3 regions of the Bradyrhizobium genosp. SA-4 str. CB756 genome follow, and region 3 is predicted to be linked to each of the others. Evidence: predicted binding sites of a transcription regulator. Region 3 holds the regulator's gene; each other region holds the start of a gene.
What was found. Region 3 encodes HrcA, which represses chaperone genes, less so after heat shock. Its sites were predicted from a motif close to GTTAGCACTCNCNNNNNGNGAGTGCTAAC; they were not measured.
Positions count from the first base shown of each region.

Region 1: BRAGE_RS0110355 (co-chaperone GroES) is a predicted target of HrcA. The motif match lies at 5,029-5,057, and genes of this name have one in related genera.
Region 2: groES (co-chaperone GroES) is a predicted target of HrcA. The motif match lies at 5,316-5,344, and genes of this name have one in related genera.

Region 1 covers NZ_KI421499.1:2,089,405-2,095,954, reverse strand. The annotation lists gene BRAGE_RS0110385 (amino acid ABC transporter permease) at 1-356, opposite strand, end outside; gene BRAGE_RS0110380 (amino acid ABC transporter permease) at 366-1,037, opposite strand; gene BRAGE_RS0110375 (substrate-binding periplasmic protein) at 1,092-1,964, opposite strand; gene BRAGE_RS0110370 (allantoinase PuuE) at 1,985-2,905, opposite strand; gene BRAGE_RS48310 (ureidoglycolate lyase) at 2,918-3,400, opposite strand; gene BRAGE_RS0110360 (GntR family transcriptional regulator) at 3,631-4,365, opposite strand; gene BRAGE_RS0110355 (co-chaperone GroES) at 5,098-5,412, shown strand; gene groL (chaperonin GroEL) at 5,499-6,550, shown strand, end outside.
Region 2 covers NZ_KI421499.1:1,616,834-1,623,383, forward strand. The annotation lists gene BRAGE_RS0107830 (glutathione binding-like protein) at 1-202, opposite strand, end outside; gene BRAGE_RS0107835 (cysteine hydrolase family protein) at 215-808, opposite strand; gene BRAGE_RS0107840 (LysR family transcriptional regulator) at 937-1,770, shown strand; gene BRAGE_RS54295 (hypothetical protein) at 1,743-1,898, shown strand; gene lepB (signal peptidase I) at 2,045-2,788, shown strand; gene BRAGE_RS0107855 (GIY-YIG nuclease family protein) at 2,866-3,147, shown strand; gene groL (chaperonin GroEL) at 3,272-4,912, opposite strand; gene groES (co-chaperone GroES) at 4,958-5,272, opposite strand; gene BRAGE_RS0107870 (usg protein) at 5,660-5,947, shown strand; gene BRAGE_RS0107875 (cupin domain-containing protein) at 6,283-6,550, shown strand, end outside.
Region 3 covers NZ_KI421499.1:8,055,106-8,061,655, reverse strand. The annotation lists gene pncA (bifunctional nicotinamidase/pyrazinamidase) at 114-836, shown strand; gene grpE (nucleotide exchange factor GrpE) at 896-1,495, opposite strand; gene hrcA (heat-inducible transcriptional repressor HrcA) at 1,592-2,680, opposite strand; gene rph (ribonuclease PH) at 2,850-3,563, shown strand; gene rdgB (RdgB/HAM1 family non-canonical purine NTP pyrophosphatase) at 3,574-4,209, shown strand; gene hemW (radical SAM family heme chaperone HemW) at 4,226-5,410, shown strand; gene BRAGE_RS0138980 (penicillin-binding protein activator) at 5,529-6,550, opposite strand, start outside.

The DNA.
Region 1 (6,550 bases), 6.0 Mb from region 3:
GACTCGATGCCCGCACGAAAAATCTCGCCATAGTAGCCGGAGTTGTTGAGCACGATCGCAAGAACGGCGGCAGCAAAACCGCCCAGGGTCAACCCGAGGAACGGCAGGCCGTAGAACGCCAGAATTAGCAGCACGACCACCGGAAACGCCCGGAAGACATCAATATAGACCAGCAGGGCAACGTTCAGCCAGCGATGATGGAAACTATAGGCCACGGCGATGGAGAGGCCCAGCAGGAGGCCGAGCGGCAGAGCCACCAACGCCAGGGTGACGGTGTAAAGTACACCCTGCAGCAGCAGCGGATAGACCCGCATCAGCGCGTCGATGTCGGCAAAATTGTCCAGCAGCGCCTGCATGGTCTTCCCTCATCGTCCCTGCGCTGATCGCCACTCGATCCAGCGGCTGGCGACCACGAGCGGCAGAAAAAACAGCACATAGAAGGCCGCGGCGAGCGTCAGTGGCGAGGGGTTTGCGACCATCGCAGTTACGCTCTGCGCCTGCCCCAGCGTCTCCGGCAACGACACGGCGGTGCCCAGCGCAGTGCCCTTGCTGATCGAGATCGCCCGGTTGGTCAGAAGCGGCACCGACAGCCGGAAGGCCTGAGGCAGGATGATCTGCAGCAACGTACGCACCCGCCCAAACCCGAGCGCGCTCGCGGCATCCCACTGTCCGCGGGGCACCGCCATGATGGCCGACCAGAATATCTCACTACTGAACGCCGACAGCACCATCGCCAGCGACAGCACCGTGGTCACGAACGGCGAGAGGGTGAGCCCCACATAAGGCAGGCCGAAATAGATAAACACAATGATGACGAGTTGCGGCAGCGTCCGCAGTACGTCTACGTAAACAACGATCAACGCATTCAACGGCCGCAGGTTAGCACAACGCAGCAACGCCAGCAGCAGCCCCATCGCGATGCCGAACAGAATAATCAGCATCGCGACGGCAACCGTCACGCGAAAGCCCGCCAGTACGTCCGGAAACGCGAGCGCGATGACCTTCGGATTGAAATAGTACTCGAGAATACGGTCCATCGGCTGTCACCGTGTGGCCGCCGGACCGCTCTTGCGATCCGGCTGTGGTGCCCTCTACTTCTTGCAGGCCGGAATGTGGGCGGCGGGTTCGAAGCCCTTGAAGCCGGGAGGCCCGTAGCCGAAATACACTGTCTCGATCGCCGAGCCGGCATCCGGAGCGGCCCCGTACCACTTCTCGTGCAGCTTGCGCAGCCGCCCGTCGAGTTTCATGCATTCGATCACGTTCTCGACCTTGTTACGATACTCGGTGTCCTCCAGGCGGAACGCATAAGCGAAGTTGCGCCCATTGAAGTCCTTGTAGCCAACCTTGATCGCCTTGTTCTGGCTGGCGGCATATACAGTTGTGGGGATTTCGTTCAGCGCAGTGAATGCGCGCCGCGTCAGCACGGCCTGCACGCTGTCCGGAAAGGTGTCATAGCGCTGCACCTCGAATCCGTACTTCTCTGCATTCGCGGTTGCCCAGGTGTCCGAGATGGTGCCGCGGTTCACCGCCACCGCCTTGCCCTTGAGATCGTCAAAGCTCTTCATCTCGTCGGCGGTACGAACCAGAAAGCCGTTTCCAGTGGTGAATAGCGGTTCGGTATAGAGCATCCGCTCGGAGCGTTCGGCGGTCAGATTCAGCGGGTTGACCAGGAATTCGACCCGCTTGGCAAACAAAGCCGCAAATAGCCCGGAGAAGTTGATATCCACGATCTCGACCTTCGGGCGGCCAAGCTCTTTACCGATCTCGTTGATCAGATCCACGCCGAAGCCTTCAGGACCGTTCGTGCCTCGCACCATCCACGGTGCGACACCGAAATCGGACGCGACAACCAGCGGCTTGTCGGATGGGTGATCTGCCTCCTGGGCACGAGCCTCGATCCAGCCCGCGACCTGGACCCCGGCCATGATCAGCGTGATTGCAAGAAGCTTCGATCGGAGTGTCATCGGTCGGGTCCTTCCATGGATCAAGACTTTCGGGGTTGTGCGGGATGGGTGGCAATCCAATGGCGGGCAATGTCGGCGCGTCGGCACACCCACACCGCGTCACGCGTGGCGACGTGGTCAAGAAAGCGCGCGAGGCCCGCGGCCCGGCCCGGATGGCCGACGATCCGGGTGTGGAGGCCTACCGACATCATCTTCGGCGCGGTCGCGCCTTCGACATAGAGCATGTCGAAGGCATCCTTCAGATAGACGAAGAAGTCGTCGGCGGTCGTCATCGCTCCACGGATGAACTTGGCGTCGTTGTTGACCAGACCATAGGGGACGACCAGGTGCGGCTTGCCGCCGACCGTGATCCAGTAGGGCAACTCGTCATTGTAGGCGTCGGAATCGTAGAGGAAGCCCCCCTCCTCGGCCACCAGCCGCCGGGTGTTCACTCCCGCGCCGTAGCGGCAATACCAACCGAGTGGTCGCTCGCCAATCGTCCGGGCCAGACTTGCCACTGTCCTGCGGATCCGCTCGCGCTCCTCATCCTCGCCAAGATGTTGATGTCGCTCCCAGCGCCAGCCGTGGGCGCACACATCGTATCCATGCTCGCGGATGGCCGCTGCCGCTTCCGGATTGCGCTCCAGCGCAAGGGCGCACCCCATGACGGTGGCCGTCATGCCGCGCTCTGAGAGCAACCGGATCAGCCGCCAGAAACCGACGCGGCTGCCATACTCGAACATCGATTCCGCAGCGAGATCGCGCCCGTCAAAGCCTCCCCCGCCGCCCTCCGTCAGCGCCGTCTCAGTGACGCCGTCGCCATCGGCAAACGAAGCCTCCGATCCTTCTTCGTAATTGACGCAGATGTTGAGCGCGACGCGAGCGGCGCCGGGCCACCTCGGATCCGGCGGATTGCGTCCATAACCGATGAAATCGCGATCCTGGTCGGCTTGCGCGGTCATGACCGTTACCTCTTACGAAGCTGTCGGCGGCATAACGATGGTGACGGCGGCATCGAGACTGCAGAAGACGTCATCGTTCTGCTGACCCGTCACACCCATCGCCACCGCGAATTCCATAGGGGCGTCAAGCACGGTCATCGGATGATGCCACACATTACGCGCGTAAGTGACGATCTGGTCGGGACCGGCGATGAATCCGCGCAGCGTCGCCAGGTCGGGACCGCCGTCCGGCGTCGCTGCGCAGACGATGGCCAGATAGCGCGCGGAACCTAGCGGCACGAAAGTCTGCGCCGAATAAGGATGCCGCTCCAGAGTGGTCAGCGGCAGCGGGAGCTGTCCGACCGCGGCCGCGCCGCTGATCCAGAGTGAGAATGTTTGCGCCTCGTCGGCGCGGTTCAGCATCGTCGGAAGGTAACGCCGTCGCTCACCGGTCGGGCGCGAGACCACGTCGCCGAAAGGACTAAAGGTCTCGGCGGCCAGCGGCTCGAGCGACACTGTGTACGAAGGAGAATGGTTCATTGAAGCTCTGGTACAGCCAACGATGCAGATGACACTCACCGGCTAGTAATACCAGTGGTATACCATTGGAGCTTAGAGGTACCGCCGTGTCAAGGGCGCGAGGCGTGACCTCAACGCAGGGCAGCAATCGAGAGTGAGAGGCCGGGACGGAATGCGGCGGACCCGGAATAGCCCAGCGCAGGTCGGCGAACTGACAGCGGCAGCATTCAGCCGTGGCCGTCGGGCAAGAAAATCCCGAACGTTTCCAACATCCCCTGGCGGACGTTGGTCAGATGCTGGATCATCGCGTGGCGCGCCACTACTGCGTCTCGCTTGATGATGGCATCGACGATCGCGAGGTGTTCGCGACACGCGGGCAACAACCGCTCGGGACGGCGCTCCACATTGCACATCCTGATCTTGCGGCGGGTCTCTCCGATCAGCGTGGCGAGAGAGCGATTGCCGCAGTGGCTCGCAATCTGGTCGTGAATCTCGTCATCCAGCGTCCAGTGCTTGGCTTTGGTGACCTCGGCGGTGGACAGGATCTTCTCCAGGCTGGCCTTGATCGGTTGCAGCACATCAAGGCCAATACGCGTTGCAGCAAGCGAGGCCGCCTCGCTTTCCAGAATGAGGCGCAGATGAATCAACTCGAGGAGCTCGGCGATACCGATGTTGCGCACGATCACCGAGCCATTCGAAAGCTGCTCCAGCCTGCCCTCGCCGAGCAGACGGCTGATCCCGGCACGTAGCGGAGTGCGCGACACCTTGAGGCGAAGCGCAAGCCGTCGCTCCTCGATGACCTCGCCCGGCGTAAGCTGCCGCGATTCAATCAAGTCCAGAAGCTTTCGATAGGTCGTTTCGGTGACGTTACCATCCGACCGCAGACGCTTCGGCGCCTCCGCCGCAGACGCGCGCAGGACGTTTGTTGCGGAATGGGGCTTGCGCGCGGTCGACTTCGTCACGTTCATTCCTCGGGACACTGGTCTGGCAGATCGGTAGTCATGCAACTGCGGCTTGTCGAGGTGCTTCGCGTTCGCGGCTTATCCCGCACCGTGATGGGACATCCGACGCTTGCCGCTGCACCGCGACAGGATGCTTCCGCCGGAACTGCTGCCCAAGAACCGTGCATATTGCTGAAATGAATGGCTTGCAAGAGTTAGGCAAGACGGACGGTCTTGACTCTGGCTTTGCGATGAACCTGGCGTATCCGCGCGGGATACCGCTGGCATGTACGATCAGCCACAGGCAGCGTGTTAGCTGAGTAAATTGGCACTGGGACCGTCCGCTCGCCAATTTGCAGAGCATCAGTCCCAGATAACCTTTGCTCGATCAGCCGTCCCCGGCAGTGCCGCACATGTTTTCAAATGCTTTTTTTGCTGGAGGGAAAGAGACCGGAAACAAACTCTCTCCTCCGGCCCTCAACACAGGCAAGTCGGTAGGGAGAGGAACGCGAAATTCGCTTCACGAGTCGACCAGACTCTTCGCTCTCAACCACGGCTGGCATTCAGCGGATCTTTCAGGCTTTAACAATGGCTTACCGCACGTGCTAACGGCCCCTATGCCCTTAGTGCAATCCTTCGTGGTTTTGTCTTGTATGCCGGCCAGGCCAGCTTATTTTCGGAGTGGTTAGCACTTGCTGGCTTCGATTGCTATTTCATCGAAAATGAACGCAACTGGAAAAATAGGAGGAGACCATGAAATTCCGTCCCCTTCACGACCGCGTCGTGGTCAAGCGCATCGACGCAGAAGAGAAGACCGCAGGCGGCATCATCATTCCCGACACTGCCAAGGAAAAACCCTCCCAGGGCGAAGTCGTCGCCGTTGGCCCCGGTGGCCGCGACGAGGCCGGCAAGCTGATCCCGATCGACTTGAAGGTCGGTGATCGCGCGCTGTTCGGCAAGTGGTCAGGCACCGAGGTCAAGATCGACGGCCAGGAACTGCTGATCATGAAGGAGAGCGACATCATGGGCGTTCTCACCGAGGTGGCTTCCAAGAAGAAGGCCGCCTAGTCCACCGCTCGCGCCGCTCACCCCTGAGGAGTGCCTGCCGGCGCCTCAAAGGGTGAGACGCAAGTAAAAACTCAGGGAAACCCAATATGTCAGCCAAAGAAGTCAAATTCGGCGTCGATGCCCGCGACCGCATGCTCCGCGGTGTCGACATCCTCCACAATGCGGTGAAAGTGACGCTCGGCCCGAAGGGCCGCAACGTCGTGCTCGACAAGTCGTTCGGCGCTCCCCGCATCACCAAGGACGGCGTCACCGTCGCCAAGGAAATCGAGCTCGACGACAAGTTCGAGAACATGGGCGCCCAGATGGTGCGCGAAGTCGCCTCAAAGTCCGCTGACGCGGCTGGCGATGGCACTACCACTGCGACCGTCTTGGCGGCTGCGATCGTCCGTGAAGGCGCCAAGTCGGTTGCCGCGGGCATGAACCCGATGGATCTGAAGCGCGGTATCGACATGGCTGTGGAGGCCGCGGTCGCCGACCTCGTCAAGAACTCCAAGAAGGTCACCTCGAACGAGGAGATCGCCCAGGTCGGCACTATCTCGGCCAACGGCGATGCGGAGATCGGCAAGTTCATCTCGGACGCCATGAAGAAGGTCGGCAACGAGGGTGTCATCACCGTCGAGGAAGCCAAGTCGCTCGAGACCGAACTCGAAGTTGTCGAGGGCATGCAGTTCGACCGCGGCTATATCTCGCCCTACTTCGTCACCAACGCCGAAAAGATGCGCGTTGAAATGGATGATGCCTACGTCCTGATCAATGAGAAAAAGCTATCTCAACTGAATGAATTGCTTCCCTTGTTGGAAGCCGTGGTGCAGAGCGGCAAGCCGCTTATCATTATCGCCGAAGACGTCGAAGGCGAAGCGCTCGCGACCCTGGTCGTCAACCGTCTGCGCGGCGGCCTGAAGGTCGCGGCCGTCAAGGCTCCGGGCTTCGGCGATCGCCGCAAGGCCATGCTGCAGGACATCGCGATCCTGACTGGCGGCCAGGCGATCTCGGAGGACCTCGGCATCAAGCTCGAGAACGTCACGCTCAACATGCTCGGTCGCGCCAAGAAGGTGATGATCGACAAGGAGAATACCACGATCGTCAGCGGCGCCGGCAAGAAGGCCGACATCGAGGCGCGCGTGGCGCAAATCAAGGC
Region 2 (6,550 bases), 6.4 Mb from region 3:
TCTCGGTCAGCCGCTCGCCGTTCTCCAGCACCAGCACCGGCACCGCGGCCTTCGGCGAAATCCCGTGGAAATCGCCGTCGTCGTCGACGATCTTCTTGGTGCGGAGCTGCACCAGATGGTAGCGCGCCTCGAGGCCCGCTTCCATCAGCGCGATGCGGCTCGCAAGCGAGCAGGCCATCGGCGCGAAATAGAGTTGCAGCATCGCGTTGCTCCGTTATCTCAGCGCATCGCCGCGCGCGATGATCGCGAAGCGATCGGATAGCTCGGCGAGCGCGACCTCATGGATGGTCCGGGCGTTGAGCGTGCCGCCGTGTCCGTCGGGCAGGTCGCGCGTGGCACAGGCGTCGGCATCGATCGTGGTACGAAAGCCGAGGTCGAGCGCGGCACGGGCGGTGGAGGACACGCACATATGCGTCATGAAGCCGGCCAGCACGATGTTCTTCCTGTCGGTCGCGGCAAGGCGTGCCTGCAGATCAGTGCCGGCAAACGCGTTCGGCAGCTCCTTCTCGATCACCAGCTCGCCGGCACGGGGGCTCAGCTCGGCGACGATGGCGCCGCGGTCGGCGCTGCGGTCGAACAGGCTGCCCGCCTTGCCGCGATGGGCGATGTGGATGATGGCGGAACCGGCCTCGCGTGCGTGTGCCAGCAGGGCGGCGGCCCGCGCGATCGCGGGCTTGGCGTCGGGCAAAGCGAGGGGGCCCGCGAGATATTCGTTCTGGATGTCGATCAGCACCAGCGCGGCGTCGCCAAGACGCGGCGGGTTGAGGTCGGCGCCGGCGAGCTGCAGCAGGGTCTTTGCGGTCGTCATGATTTCTGAAATCTCCGGAGCGAAATGCTCATAAAGCATAGCCCCGGGCGTGCCTGCCGATATGCAGGGATATTGCAGCGGGTGGCTGCGATATTGCAGGTGAGCGCGGCGCGATATAGCCTCAGGCCATGAACTGGGACGATCTTCGCATCATCGCCGCCGTCAGGGACGAAGGCACTTATGCCGGCGCCAGCGCGCGCCTGCGCATCGACGAGACCACGGTCGGGCGCAGGCTGTCGCGCATCGAGCGAGCACTCAGTTTGCGTCTGTTCGAAGCCGCCGACGGCGTCCGCAGGCCGACGCGCAGTTGCGAGGCGGTGCTGGCGCATGTCGAGGCGATGTCCGCACACGCCGCCGAGATCGGTCGTCTCAGTGAGAGCCTTGAAGGTCCGGTGGGACGCCTGCGCATCGCCTCCACCAATACGGTCGCCGAGGAGGTGCTGTCGCCGCGCGCGAGCGATTTCCTGCGCGCCAATCCCGGCCTGACGCTGCAATTCCTCACGTCGAGCGAGAACGTCAGGTTCTCGCGCTGGGAGGCCGATCTCGCCATCCGCCTGCGCAAGCCCGACAAGGGCGACTTCGCGATCTCGAAGCTCGGCGACATCAAGCTCTATTATTTCGAGCCTGTCACGATCGAGGGCGAGCCGATGCTGTGCGTCTATCCGGACGAACTCGGCACCATTCCCGAGATGCAATTCCTGCGCACCAGGACAGCCCGCACGCGCTGCGTCACCGACAACGTCCGTGTCATCCGCAACCTGATCCGCGCGCATCAGGCCGCCGGCGTACTACCGGAATATGTCTGCGCGGATCTGCTCGGCGATCGCCGCCTGCGCGCCACGCTGCTGCCGAAGCGCCGCGACGTCTGGCTGCTCGTGCAAAATCATCTCAAGCGCGACGCCGCGACACGCGTCACCATCGATTGGGTGAGGGCGTGCTTCCAGGATACGTCACGCAAGTAACGTCGCGCCGCGCTGTCCGCGAAGGCGGCATCGAGGCCCTCGTCGCTGGCGGCATGGAGGTCGATGCGGCCGACCTTCTCGCCCTCCTGACCCGGCTCGTGCGCCTGAAGATGCCAGTGAGCGCGTGAAGCGAAGGGCGGCCCTTCATATGTCCGTCATCCGCCAGTGGTGAACGCGCGAGCGCGCCGCTGCGACCAAGCTACCAAGCGGGGATTGCGCGCGCGCGAAGGTTGCGTAAGCTCGCAACGTCTGCAGTCTCGACCAGGAAGGGCGCATGACCACTCTCGAGCAAACCATCCGCCCCTCGGCCAAATCCGGGGAATGGAAGGCGATCGTCGTGCTGATCCTGCTGATCCCGGTGCTGTGGTCGCCGCCGTTCCTGTTTCGCTTCTTCCTCTATCAGCCGTTCAACATCCCCTCGGGCTCGATGATGCCGACACTGGTGGTCGGCGACTACGTCTTCGCCGCCAAATATGCCTATGGCTATGGCCGCTATTCCTTCCCATTTGCGCCGTCATGGATCTCAGGCCGTTTCCGCGCCGCTGATCCCGAATACGGCGATGTCGTTGTGTTCCGTGCGCCGAAGGACACTGCGGTCGACTACGTCAAGCGCGTGATCGGGCTGCCCGGCGACCGCATCCAGATGCGGGGAGGGCAGCTCTTTCTCAATGACCGTGCGGTGACGCGCGTTGCTCTGAAGGAGACTGTCGCAGGCTCCGCCTGCGGGACCGACGATGCCGCGAAAGTCAGGCGCTGGCGCGAGACGCTGCCGAACGGCGCGTCCTACGCCACCTATGACTGCATCGACAACGGCTATCTCGACAACACCAACGTCTTCACGGTGCCGCCGGGCCATTTCTTCGTGCTTGGTGATAACCGCGACAACTCCACCGACAGCCGCATGGCAGCGATGGGCTTCATCCCCTTGGACAATCTCGTCGGCAAGGTGACGCGGATCTTCTGGTCGCTCGACGAAGACGGCGAGCCGCACATGGAGCGGCTCGGCAAGGTGTGGTGAGAAGGCCTCTCCACCCGTCATTCCGAGGCGCGCCCTCTTGGGCGCGAGCCCGGAATCCATAACCACAGGCGGATGGAATGGCCTACTATGTCCTCGCAAGTAAGAAGCACGGCACACTCTACATCGGCGTGACCAGCGATCTCGTGCGCCGTGTGTACGAGCATAAGACGAAGGCCGTCCCCGGCTTCACCACGAAGTACGGCGTCGATAAGCTCGTCTTGTTCGAGATCTACGACGATGCAGTTACCGCCATCGCCCGCGAGAAAGAACTCAAGAAGTGGCGTCGCGACTGGAAGACGCGCCTGATCGAGGAGCAGAACCCAAATTGGGATGATCTCTATCCCGGGATAACCAACTAGCATTCGTGGTTATGGATTCCGGGCTCGCGCCCAGGAGGGCGCGCCCCGGAATGACGTGCCCCAAAACAAAAACCCCGGCATTGCTGCCGGGGTTTCGCATTTCTCGACTTTGCTTGACCGGACCTTAGAAGTCCATGCCGCCCATGCCGCCGCCGGGGGGCATCGCCGGGCCGGCGCCGCCCTTCTTGGGCAGCTCGGCGACCATGGCTTCCGTGGTGATCAGGAGCGCGGCAACCGAGGCTGCGTTCTGGATCGCGGTACGGACCACCTTGGTCGGGTCGATGATGCCCTTCTTGACGAGGTCGGCGTATTCGCCGGTCTGGGAGTCGAAGCCGTAATTGTAGGCCTTGTTCTCCAGGATCTTGCCGACGATCACCGAGCCGTCTTCACCGGCGTTGATCGCGATCTGGCGAGCGGGAGCCGACAGCGCCTTGCGCACGATCTCGACGCCGGTCTTCTGGTCGTCGTTCTTGGTGCGCAGGCCCTTGAGCTGCTCGGAGGCACGGAGCAGGGCGACGCCGCCGCCCGGGACGATGCCTTCTTCCACGGCTGCGCGGGTCGCATGCATCGCGTCATCAACGCGATCCTTGCGCTCCTTCACCTCGACCTCGGTCGCGCCGCCGACGCGGATCACCGCGACGCCGCCCGCGAGCTTGGCCAGACGCTCCTGGAGCTTCTCGCGGTCGTAGTCCGAGGTGGTCTCCTCGATCTGCGCCTTGATCTGGGCCACGCGCGCCTCGATGTCGGCCTTCTTGCCGGCGCCGTTGACGATCGTGGTGTTCTCCTTGTCGATCATCACCTTCTTGGCGCGACCGAGCATGTTGAGCGTGACGTTCTCAAGCTTGATGCCGAGATCTTCCGAGATCGCCTGGCCGCCGGTCAGGATCGCGATGTCCTGCAGCATGGCCTTGCGACGATCGCCGAAGCCCGGAGCCTTGACGGCCGCGACCTTCAGGCCGCCGCGGAGACGGTTCACGACCAGGGTGGCAAGCGCTTCACCTTCGACGTCCTCGGCGACGATGACCAGCGGCTTGCCGGTCTGCACCACGGCCTCGAGCAGCGGCAGCAGCTCGTTCAGCGAGGAGAGCTTCTTCTCGTTGATGAGGATGTAGGCGTCGTCCATCTCAACGCGCATCTTGTCGGCGTTGGTGACGAAGTAGGGCGAGATGTAGCCGCGGTCGAACTGCATGCCCTCGACGACGTCGAGCTCGGTCTCGAGCGACTTGGCTTCCTCGACGGTGATGACACCCTCGTTGCCGACCTTCTTCATGGCGTCGGAGAGGAACTTGCCGATCTCCTGGTCGCCGTTGGCCGAGATGGTGCCGACCTGGGCGATCTCCTCGTTCGAGGTGACCTTCTTGGAGTTCTTCTGGAGGTCCGCAACGACGGCCTCGACCGCGAGGTCGATACCACGCTTGAGGTCCATCGGGTTCATGCCGGCGGCGACCGACTTGGCGCCTTCCTTCACGATCGCCTGGGCCAGCACGGTGGCGGTGGTGGTGCCGTCGCCGGCCGCGTCAGCGGACTTGGAGGCGACTTCGCGCACCATCTGGGCGCCCATGTTCTCGAACTTGTCGTCGAGCTCGATCTCCTTGGCGACGGTGACGCCGTCCTTGGTGATGCGGGGAGCGCCGAACGACTTGTCGAGCACGACGTTGCGGCCCTTCGGACCGAGCGTGACCTTCACCGCGTTGGCGAGAACGTCGACGCCGCGCAGCATCTTGTCGCGCGCTTCAACCGAGAATTTGACTTCTTTGGCTGCCATCTGGAATTTTCCTTGAGGATGTTGACTGGAGGGAGAGAGGGGCTCTTAGGCCGCCTTCTTCTTGGAAGCGGGGACGTCGAGGACGCCCATGATGTCGCTTTCCTTCATGATCAGCAGGTCTTCGCCGTCGATCTTGACTTCGGTGCCGGACCACTTGCCGAACAGCACGCGGTCGCCGACCTTCAGGTCTATCGGGATCAGCTTGCCGGCTTCGTCGCGGCCACCCGGGCCAACGGCGACGACTTCGCCCTGGGAGGGCTTTTCCTTGGCAGTGTCTGGAATGATGATGCCGCCTGCGGTCTTCTCTTCTGCGTCGATGCGCTTGACCACGACGCGGTCGTGAAGCGGACGGAATTTCATGCAGTCCTCCTAAACATTTGCACGAGTTGAGGATTTTGAGATTGTTAGCAATCGTTGCCCGCGAGTGCTAGCACGGGCGAGGCTGAAATAGGACAGGAATTTTGCGGGGGCAAGGGCTTCTAGCAGAAAAATCGGCACTCAGAAGGCCCAAGTGCCAGAATCTCTTTACCATCGTTAACGAACGCGAGGGCCTCGTGGAGGCCGTATTAGCACGGGGGCGCATCTGCTGCTAACGCTTTGAATTTCAACAGCTTGTTAAACTTTTGGGCTTGAGATGGATTGTCAGTTTGCGTCACATTTCTCTCATGTGAGCGCATCGTTTCCGGGTGGCTCCCGGGGCACCGATCAAGCCACTCCCCGAATGCGCTCCTGCAAAGGAGGTTTGGCATGGGACTGCGCGTTGGGGGCGTTTCCGAGGATTTCCGGAAACAGATGCTGGGTTACGGGCTGACGACGGCACAAATTCTCTACCGGATGCCGGATCACCCGTCGCTGCTGCAGACCTATGTCTGGCAGAACTACGACATGTTTCCGAAATTTCCGGCGCTGACCGACTTCCTGGCCTTCTGGCAGGAGAAGCTCGATGGCCCGCTGCATTCGGTCACGGTCGCCCATTCCAAGCTGATCAAGCCCGCCGAGCTGCGCGCCGTGGACGGCGTGTTCCGGCTGCATTGAGGCGAGCACCGGTCTCGTGGTGTTCCGCTTGAATTGATATCGCGAGCACCAGTCTCGTAGGGTGGGCATAGGCGCGTAAGCGCTGCGCCCACCATCTCTCTCCGATCGCACGCGGAAGGTGGGCACGCTTCCGCCGTCGCTCTTCGAGCTATGGCGGACAAGTCGCTTTGCCCACCCTACGATATCTGCGTTGGAGCTGCGTAGGATGGGTAGAGCGAAGCGAAACCCATCGCCTTGGCAGGCCGAGAGATCATGGGTTTCGCAAGAGCTCTACCCATCCTACGGACCTTCGTTCTGTGCTAGCCTCCGCCCATAACAACAACGGGAGGCGGCCCATGGCCAAGAAATCAAGCAAGAAAGCAAAATCGCGCAGCGCTGCGCAGACCGCGATCAAGAAGCGGAGCGGCACCAAGGCCGCAGCGCGATCCACGGCGCGCAAGGCAGTGAAGGCGAAGGCCCGCACGGCGGCTCCGAAAAAGCCTGCCCGCCCCAAGCAGCGCATCGCCATCAGCCATCACCGCGAGGAAGATTTCAAAGCCGACGGCCTGCGCACCTACGCCAAATACCGTGACCTCGGCATTTCAGATGCGACCCACGGCCTCG
Region 3 (6,550 bases):
GTTGGGGCCGGCAAGCCCAACCCCTCACCAAAGCCGGCTGCATTTTCGGGCTTCAGTTCGCTCGCGCGCGGAACTAGGCTTTGCCTCCATTGGCTCACAAGGGGAGGCGAACGATGCTGGATCGGCGACAAATCCTGGCGGCGCTTGGAACGACGGCGCTTGCTGCCCTCACTCCGACCGCACTCCTCGCAGCGGCATCGATCAAGCCGGACGACACCTCGGCGCTGCTCGTGATCGACGTGCAAAACTGCTTCCTGCCCGGCGGCAGCCTCGCGGTGAAGGAGGGCGAGCAGGTGGTGCCCGTCATCAACAAGATCGCGAAAGGTTTTGCGAATGTGGTGATGACGCAGGACTGGCACACGCCCGGCCACATCTCGTTCGCCTCGGTGCATTCCGGCAAGAAGCCGTTCGAGACCGTCGATTTGCCCTACGGCAAGCAGGTGCTGTGGCCCGACCATTGCGTGCAGGGTACCGACGGCGCGTCGCTGTCGAAGGACCTCGCGATCCCGCACGCCGAGCTCATCATCCGCAAGGGCTTTCACAAGGACGTCGACAGCTATTCGGCGTTCCTCGAAGCCGACGGCAAGACCTCCACGGGCCTCGCCGGTTATCTCAAGGGCCGCAAGATCAAGCGCGTCTTCGTTGCGGGATTGGCGACGGATTTCTGCGTCGCCTGGACCGCGCTCGACGCGCGCAAGGCTGGCTTCGAGGTCTATGTCGTGGAAGACGCCTGCCGCGGCATCGACACGCAGGGCTCGCTCGCCAAGGCCTGGGCCGATATGGCCAAGGCCGGGGTGAAGCGGATCCAGTCGGCGGATATCGCGGTGAGTGCGTAGGCTCTCACACAGTCGTTCCGGGGCGGCTCGCAGAGCCGAACCCGGAATGACGCCCGAACTCAGTTCACTTCGTTGCTGTTGGCCGCCGCCTTCGCGCCGCCCTTGGCGACACCGACCAGGGCCGGGCGCAGCACGCGCTCGCCGATGGTGTAGCCGGCCTGCACGACCTGCACCACGGTGCCCGACGGCACCGACGCATCGGGTACTTCGAACATCGCCTGCTGGAAGTTCGGATCGAACTTCTGGCCCTGCGGGTCGAACTTCTTCACGCCGTGCTTTTCCAGCGCGTTGAGCAGCGAGCGCTCGGTGAGCTCGACGCCCTCGATCAGGGAGATCAGGCCGGGATCGGCCGCGGCCCGCGCCTCGGCCGGAACGGCATCGAGCGCGCGCTGGAGATTGTCGGCGATGTCGAGCACGTCGCGGGCAAAGCCGGTGATGCCGTAGAGGCGGGCGTCGGCGACCTCCTTGGTGGTGCGCTTGCGCAAGTTCTCCATCTCGGCCAGCGTCCGCAGCATGCGGTCGCGCGCCTCGGCGGCTTCCTTCTGCAAGGTTTCGACCGAACCCGGCTCGGGATCGTCGGGCATGATGTAGGGTTTTGACACCACGGGCTCGCCGGTCGGTGCGGTCGTGTCTTCGGGTTGCCGGTCTCGATCGGTCATCGGCTCAAATCTCGAACTCGTTTCCAGGGATTGTTGGCCCGGATATCGTGCCTAAGCGGGCGAAAATCAAGCGCCCGTGATCGGCGCAAATGCCGGTCAGCCCCCCAGGAGCCGGCTGACGATGCGGGCGGCGTAGTCCACGGTCGGGATCACGCGGGCATAATTCAGCCGCGTCGGCCCGATCACGCCCAAAACGCCGACGATATGACCGGCGGCATCCCGATACGGCGAGATGATCGTCGAGGAGCCGGACAAGGAAAACAGCTTGTTCTCCGAACCGATGAAAATGCGCACGCCCTCGGCGGTCTCAGCGCGGCCCAAGAGGTCGATCACGCCGCGCTTGGTCTCGAGATCGTCGAACAACAGGCGAACCCGCTCCAGATCCTCCAGCGCGTGCAGATCCTCGAGCAGATTAGCGTGGCCGCGGACGATGAGCTGGCGATCCTCGTTCTCGCCGCCGGACCAGCTCGCGATCCCGGCGGAAATCACCTTCTGCGTCAGCTGATCGAGCTCGGCGCGGGCTTCGCCCAGCGCGGTTTCGAGCTCGAGCCGCGCTTCGGCGAGCGTGCGGCCGCGAATGCGCGCATTGAGGAAATTGCCGGCCTCGGTGATCGCCGAGGAGGGAACTCCGGGCGGTAGCGTCAGCACGCGGTTTTCGACCTGGCCGTCTTCGCCGACCAGGATCACCAGCGCCTTCTCGGGTTCCAGGCGGACGAACTCGATATGCTTCAGCCGCGCATTGGATTTCGGCGTCAGCACCACCGCGGCCGCGCGGGTCAGGCCCGACAGCCGCGTCAACGCCTGGTCCAGCGCGGCCTCGACCGACTGCGCCTGGCCGACGCTGGCAAGCTGGCTCTGGATCGACTGCCGCTCGGCCTCGTTGAGGTCGCCGACCTGCATCAGGGCGTCGACGAAGAAGCGCAGGCCGAGTTCCGTCGGCAGCCGGCCGGCGGAGGTGTGCGGAGCATAGATCAGGCCGAGCTGTTCCAGATCGGCCATGACGTTGCGGACCGAGGCCGGCGACAGCGGCAGGGCGATCAGCCGCGAAATATTGCGCGAGCCGACCGGCTCGCCGGTCGCGAGATAGCTTTCGACAATTTGACGAAAGATGTCGCGGGAACGCTCGTTGAGCTGGGCGAGGCCTGCGCGCGGCGCGATCAGATGGATCGGATCGTGTTGGGCCACAGACGGTAACTCCTCTCAGATGCTCATAATTTGTCCATCCCCGATGCGTCTGACAAGCGTGGTGTTTGCGGGCCTGGAATCAGGGGACGAAAAGGCCTTGCCGCCCACCCTCACCCCACCTACAAGCACCGCGAACAGCCCTTTTCAGTGAGTTTTTGGAGGATTTTCCATGCGGCCAAGCCGCCGTGCGCCCGACGAATTGCGCCCCGTGACGCTGGAGCGTGGCGTGGTCAAATATGCGGAAGGCTCCTGCCTCGTGAAATTCGGCGACACCCATGTGCTGGTCACGGCCACTCTGGAAGACCGGCTGCCGCCATGGCTGAAGGGCCAGGGCCGCGGCTGGGTCACCGCCGAATACGGCATGCTGCCGCGCGCGACCTCGGAACGCACCCGCCGCGAAGCCTCCGCCGGGAAACAAAGCGGCCGCACGGTCGAGATCCAGCGCCTGATCGGCCGCTCGCTTCGCACCATCGTCGATCTCGAAGCGCTCGGCGAGCGCCAGATCACGGTCGATTGCGACGTGCTCCAGGCCGACGGCGGCACCCGCACGGCCTCGATCACCGGCGCCTGGGTCGCGCTCGCCGATTGCATCAACTGGATGAAGGCGCGCAACATGATCAAGACCAACGTCATGCGCGACAACGTCGCCGCGATCTCCTGCGGCATCTACAACGGCACGCCCGTGCTCGACCTCGACTATGCCGAGGATTCCGAAGCCGAGACCGACGCCAATTTCGTCATGACCGGCGATGGCCGGATCATCGAGGTGCAGGGCACCGCGGAACGCGAACCGTTCACGCAGGACGAGTTCCTGAAGCTGATCGCCCTGGCGCAGAAAGGCATCGCGCGCCTGGTGGACTTGCAGAAACTGGCCGTGGCGTAGTCAATAAGCCATGCACCGCCGAATCACCGGAAAGCTCGTCATCGCGACCCATAATCCCGGCAAGCTCGCCGAGATGAAGGAATTGCTCGCGCCTTACGGCATCGAGGCGGTGTCGGCCGGTGAGCTCGGCTTGGGCGAGCCGGAGGAAACCGGCAACGACTTCCGCAGCAATGCCGCGATCAAGGCGATCGCGGCGGCAAAGGCGACCAACCTTCCCTCTTTCGCCGATGATTCCGGCATCGTGGTCGACACGCTCGACGGCGCGCCCGGCATCTACAGCGCGCGTTGGGCCGGACCGAGCAAGGACTTTGCCGCGGCGATGGCCCAGATCGAGCGCCTGCTCCAGGAACGTGGCGCAACCACGCCAGCGAAGCGCACCGCGCATTTCGTTTCTGCGCTCTGCGTCGCGTGGCCTGACGATCATCTCGAAGAGGTCGAGGCGCGCGTCGACGGCACGCTGGTCTGGCCGCCGCGCGGGAATGCCGGTTTTGGTTACGATCCGATGTTCCTGCCTGACGGATACGACCGCACCTTTGGCGAGATGACCAGCATCGAGAAGCACGGCCTGCCGCCGCTCGGCCTCGGCCTGTCGCACCGCGCCCGCGCCTTCGTGAAACTGGCGGAGATCTGCCTTGAGCCGCGATAGAGCGTTTTCGAGCGAAGTGGTTACCGGTTCGCGCCAGGAAAACGCGTCAAAACAAGAATCTGAAGCCTTTGGCGTCTACGTGCACTGGCCGTTCTGCCTGTCGAAGTGCCCGTATTGCGACTTCAACAGCCATGTCCGCCATGCCGCGATCGACGAGGCACGCTTTGCCTCCGCCTTCGCGCGGGAGATCGCAACGACAGCGCAGCGCGCGCCCGGCCGCAAGGTCACCTCGATCTTCCTCGGCGGCGGCACGCCGTCATTGATGCAGCCCGCAACCGTCGGCGCCGTGCTCGACGCCATCGGCAAGCACTGGACCGTCGCGAGCGACGTCGAGGTCACGCTGGAAGCGAACCCGACCAGCGTCGAAGCCACGCGCTTTGCCGGCTATCGCGCCGCCGGCGTCAACCGCGTCTCGCTCGGCGTGCAGGCGCTCGACGATGCCTCGCTGAAGGCGCTCGGCCGCCTGCACAGCGCACGCGAGGCGCTCGATGCCGTCGCCATCGCGCGCCGCTCGTTCGACCGCTATTCGTTCGACCTGATCTACGCCCGCCCCGACCAGACGCCGGCGATGTGGGCCGATGAGCTGCGGCACGCCATCGATGAAGCCGCCGAGCATCTGTCGCTCTATCAGCTCACCATCGAGGAAGGCACGCCGTTCTTCGGCCTGCACCAGGCCGGCAAGTTGAAGACGCCGGACGAGGCGGTCGCCCGCGCGCTCTACGACGTGACGCAGGAGACCTGCGACAAGCTGGGGCTGCCCGCCTACGAGATCTCCAATCACGCGCGCCGCGGCGCCGAGTGCCGGCACAATCTGGTGTACTGGCGCGGCGAGGAATATGCCGGCATCGGCCCGGGCGCACATGGCCGCCTCGATATCGACGGCGTGCGCCATGCCACCGCCACCGAGAAGCGTCCCGAAGCCTGGCTGCTCCGGGTCGAGACCAACGGCCACGGCGTCGTCACCGACGATCTCCTCAACAGCGAAGAACGCGCCGACGAATTTTTGCTGATGGGATTGCGCCTCGCCGAGGGCATTGACCCCGCGCGGTACAAGGCGCTCTCCGGCCGTCCGCTCGATGCCGGCCGCATCGCGCTGCTGCGCGAGGAGGGCGCGATCATGGTCGATGCAACGGGCCGCCTGCGCGTGACGAGCAGCGGATTCCCGGTGCTGGATGCGGTGGTCGCGGATCTCGCGGCGTAACGAGCTCTCGTAGGGTGGGCAAAGGCGCACTCGCGCTGTGCCCACCATCTCTCACTACATCACGTGAAATTCGTGGGCACGCTTCGCTTTGCCCACCCTACGGGACCGTCGTCCTGAACTACGCCCCAAAGCTCTTCGGCGAGCCCGCAACCGCCACGCCGCCGCCAGTCGTCACCTTCATCACCGCAAGTCCGCGCTCATTGGTGCCATCCGCGCGGAAGCGGAACAGGCCGTCGATGCCGGCAAAGCCCGAGGGATTGGTGAGCACGTCCGCCGAGAAGCGCGTGGTGCCCTGCGTGCGCGCGAGCGCGGCGACGAGGGCGACGGCGTCATAGGCCAGCGTCGCGGTGCGGATCGGCTCGGCGCCATATTTGGTGCGATAGCGGCCGGAGAACGCGCGAAAACCGGCCGGATCCGGCGCAGCGTAGAGGCCACCTTGCAAGTTTTGGCTGGCATAGACGCGCGGATTGTCCCACAGGCCGGTGCCGAGCAGCTGGATGTTGCGCAAATTCGCGCCGGCCGCGGTCATCGCATCGGCCACCGCGACGACGGCATCGCCGTCATCGGCAATGAACAGCGCATCGGCGCTGCCGAGCTGCTGTGCGACCGTGCGCGCCGGCGTGGCGCGATCCGCACCATATCTTTCGAATGCGACGACGCGTCCGCCGCGCCGCGGCACCGCCGCCTTCACCGCGGCCTCGACGACATTGCCATAGGCATTGTCGGGCACGAGTACGGCGACCGAGCGCTTCCCGATGCTGGCGGAGTATTCAATGATGCGGTTGACGTCGGACTCGGGGAGGAAGCTCAGCAGATACACACCGCGGCCGGCGATGCTGGAATCGGTCGAGAACGCGATCACCGAGATGTTGCGCGTGCGCGCGACCTGCGCCACCGCCGGCACCGACTGCGCGAACAGCGGCCCCAAAATGATCTCGGCACCTTCCTCGACCGCCTGCTGCGCGCCGGCCTGCGCGCCCTGCGGGGTGCCATTGTCGTCCTTGATCAGCAGCTGGATGTTCGGGTTCTGGAACTCCGCCAGCGCCATCTCGGCGGCATTGCGCATCGACTGAGCGGCAAGGCCGGCATTGCCGGCGGCCGAGAGCGGCAGGATCACGGCTACCTTGACCCCGCCGGTGC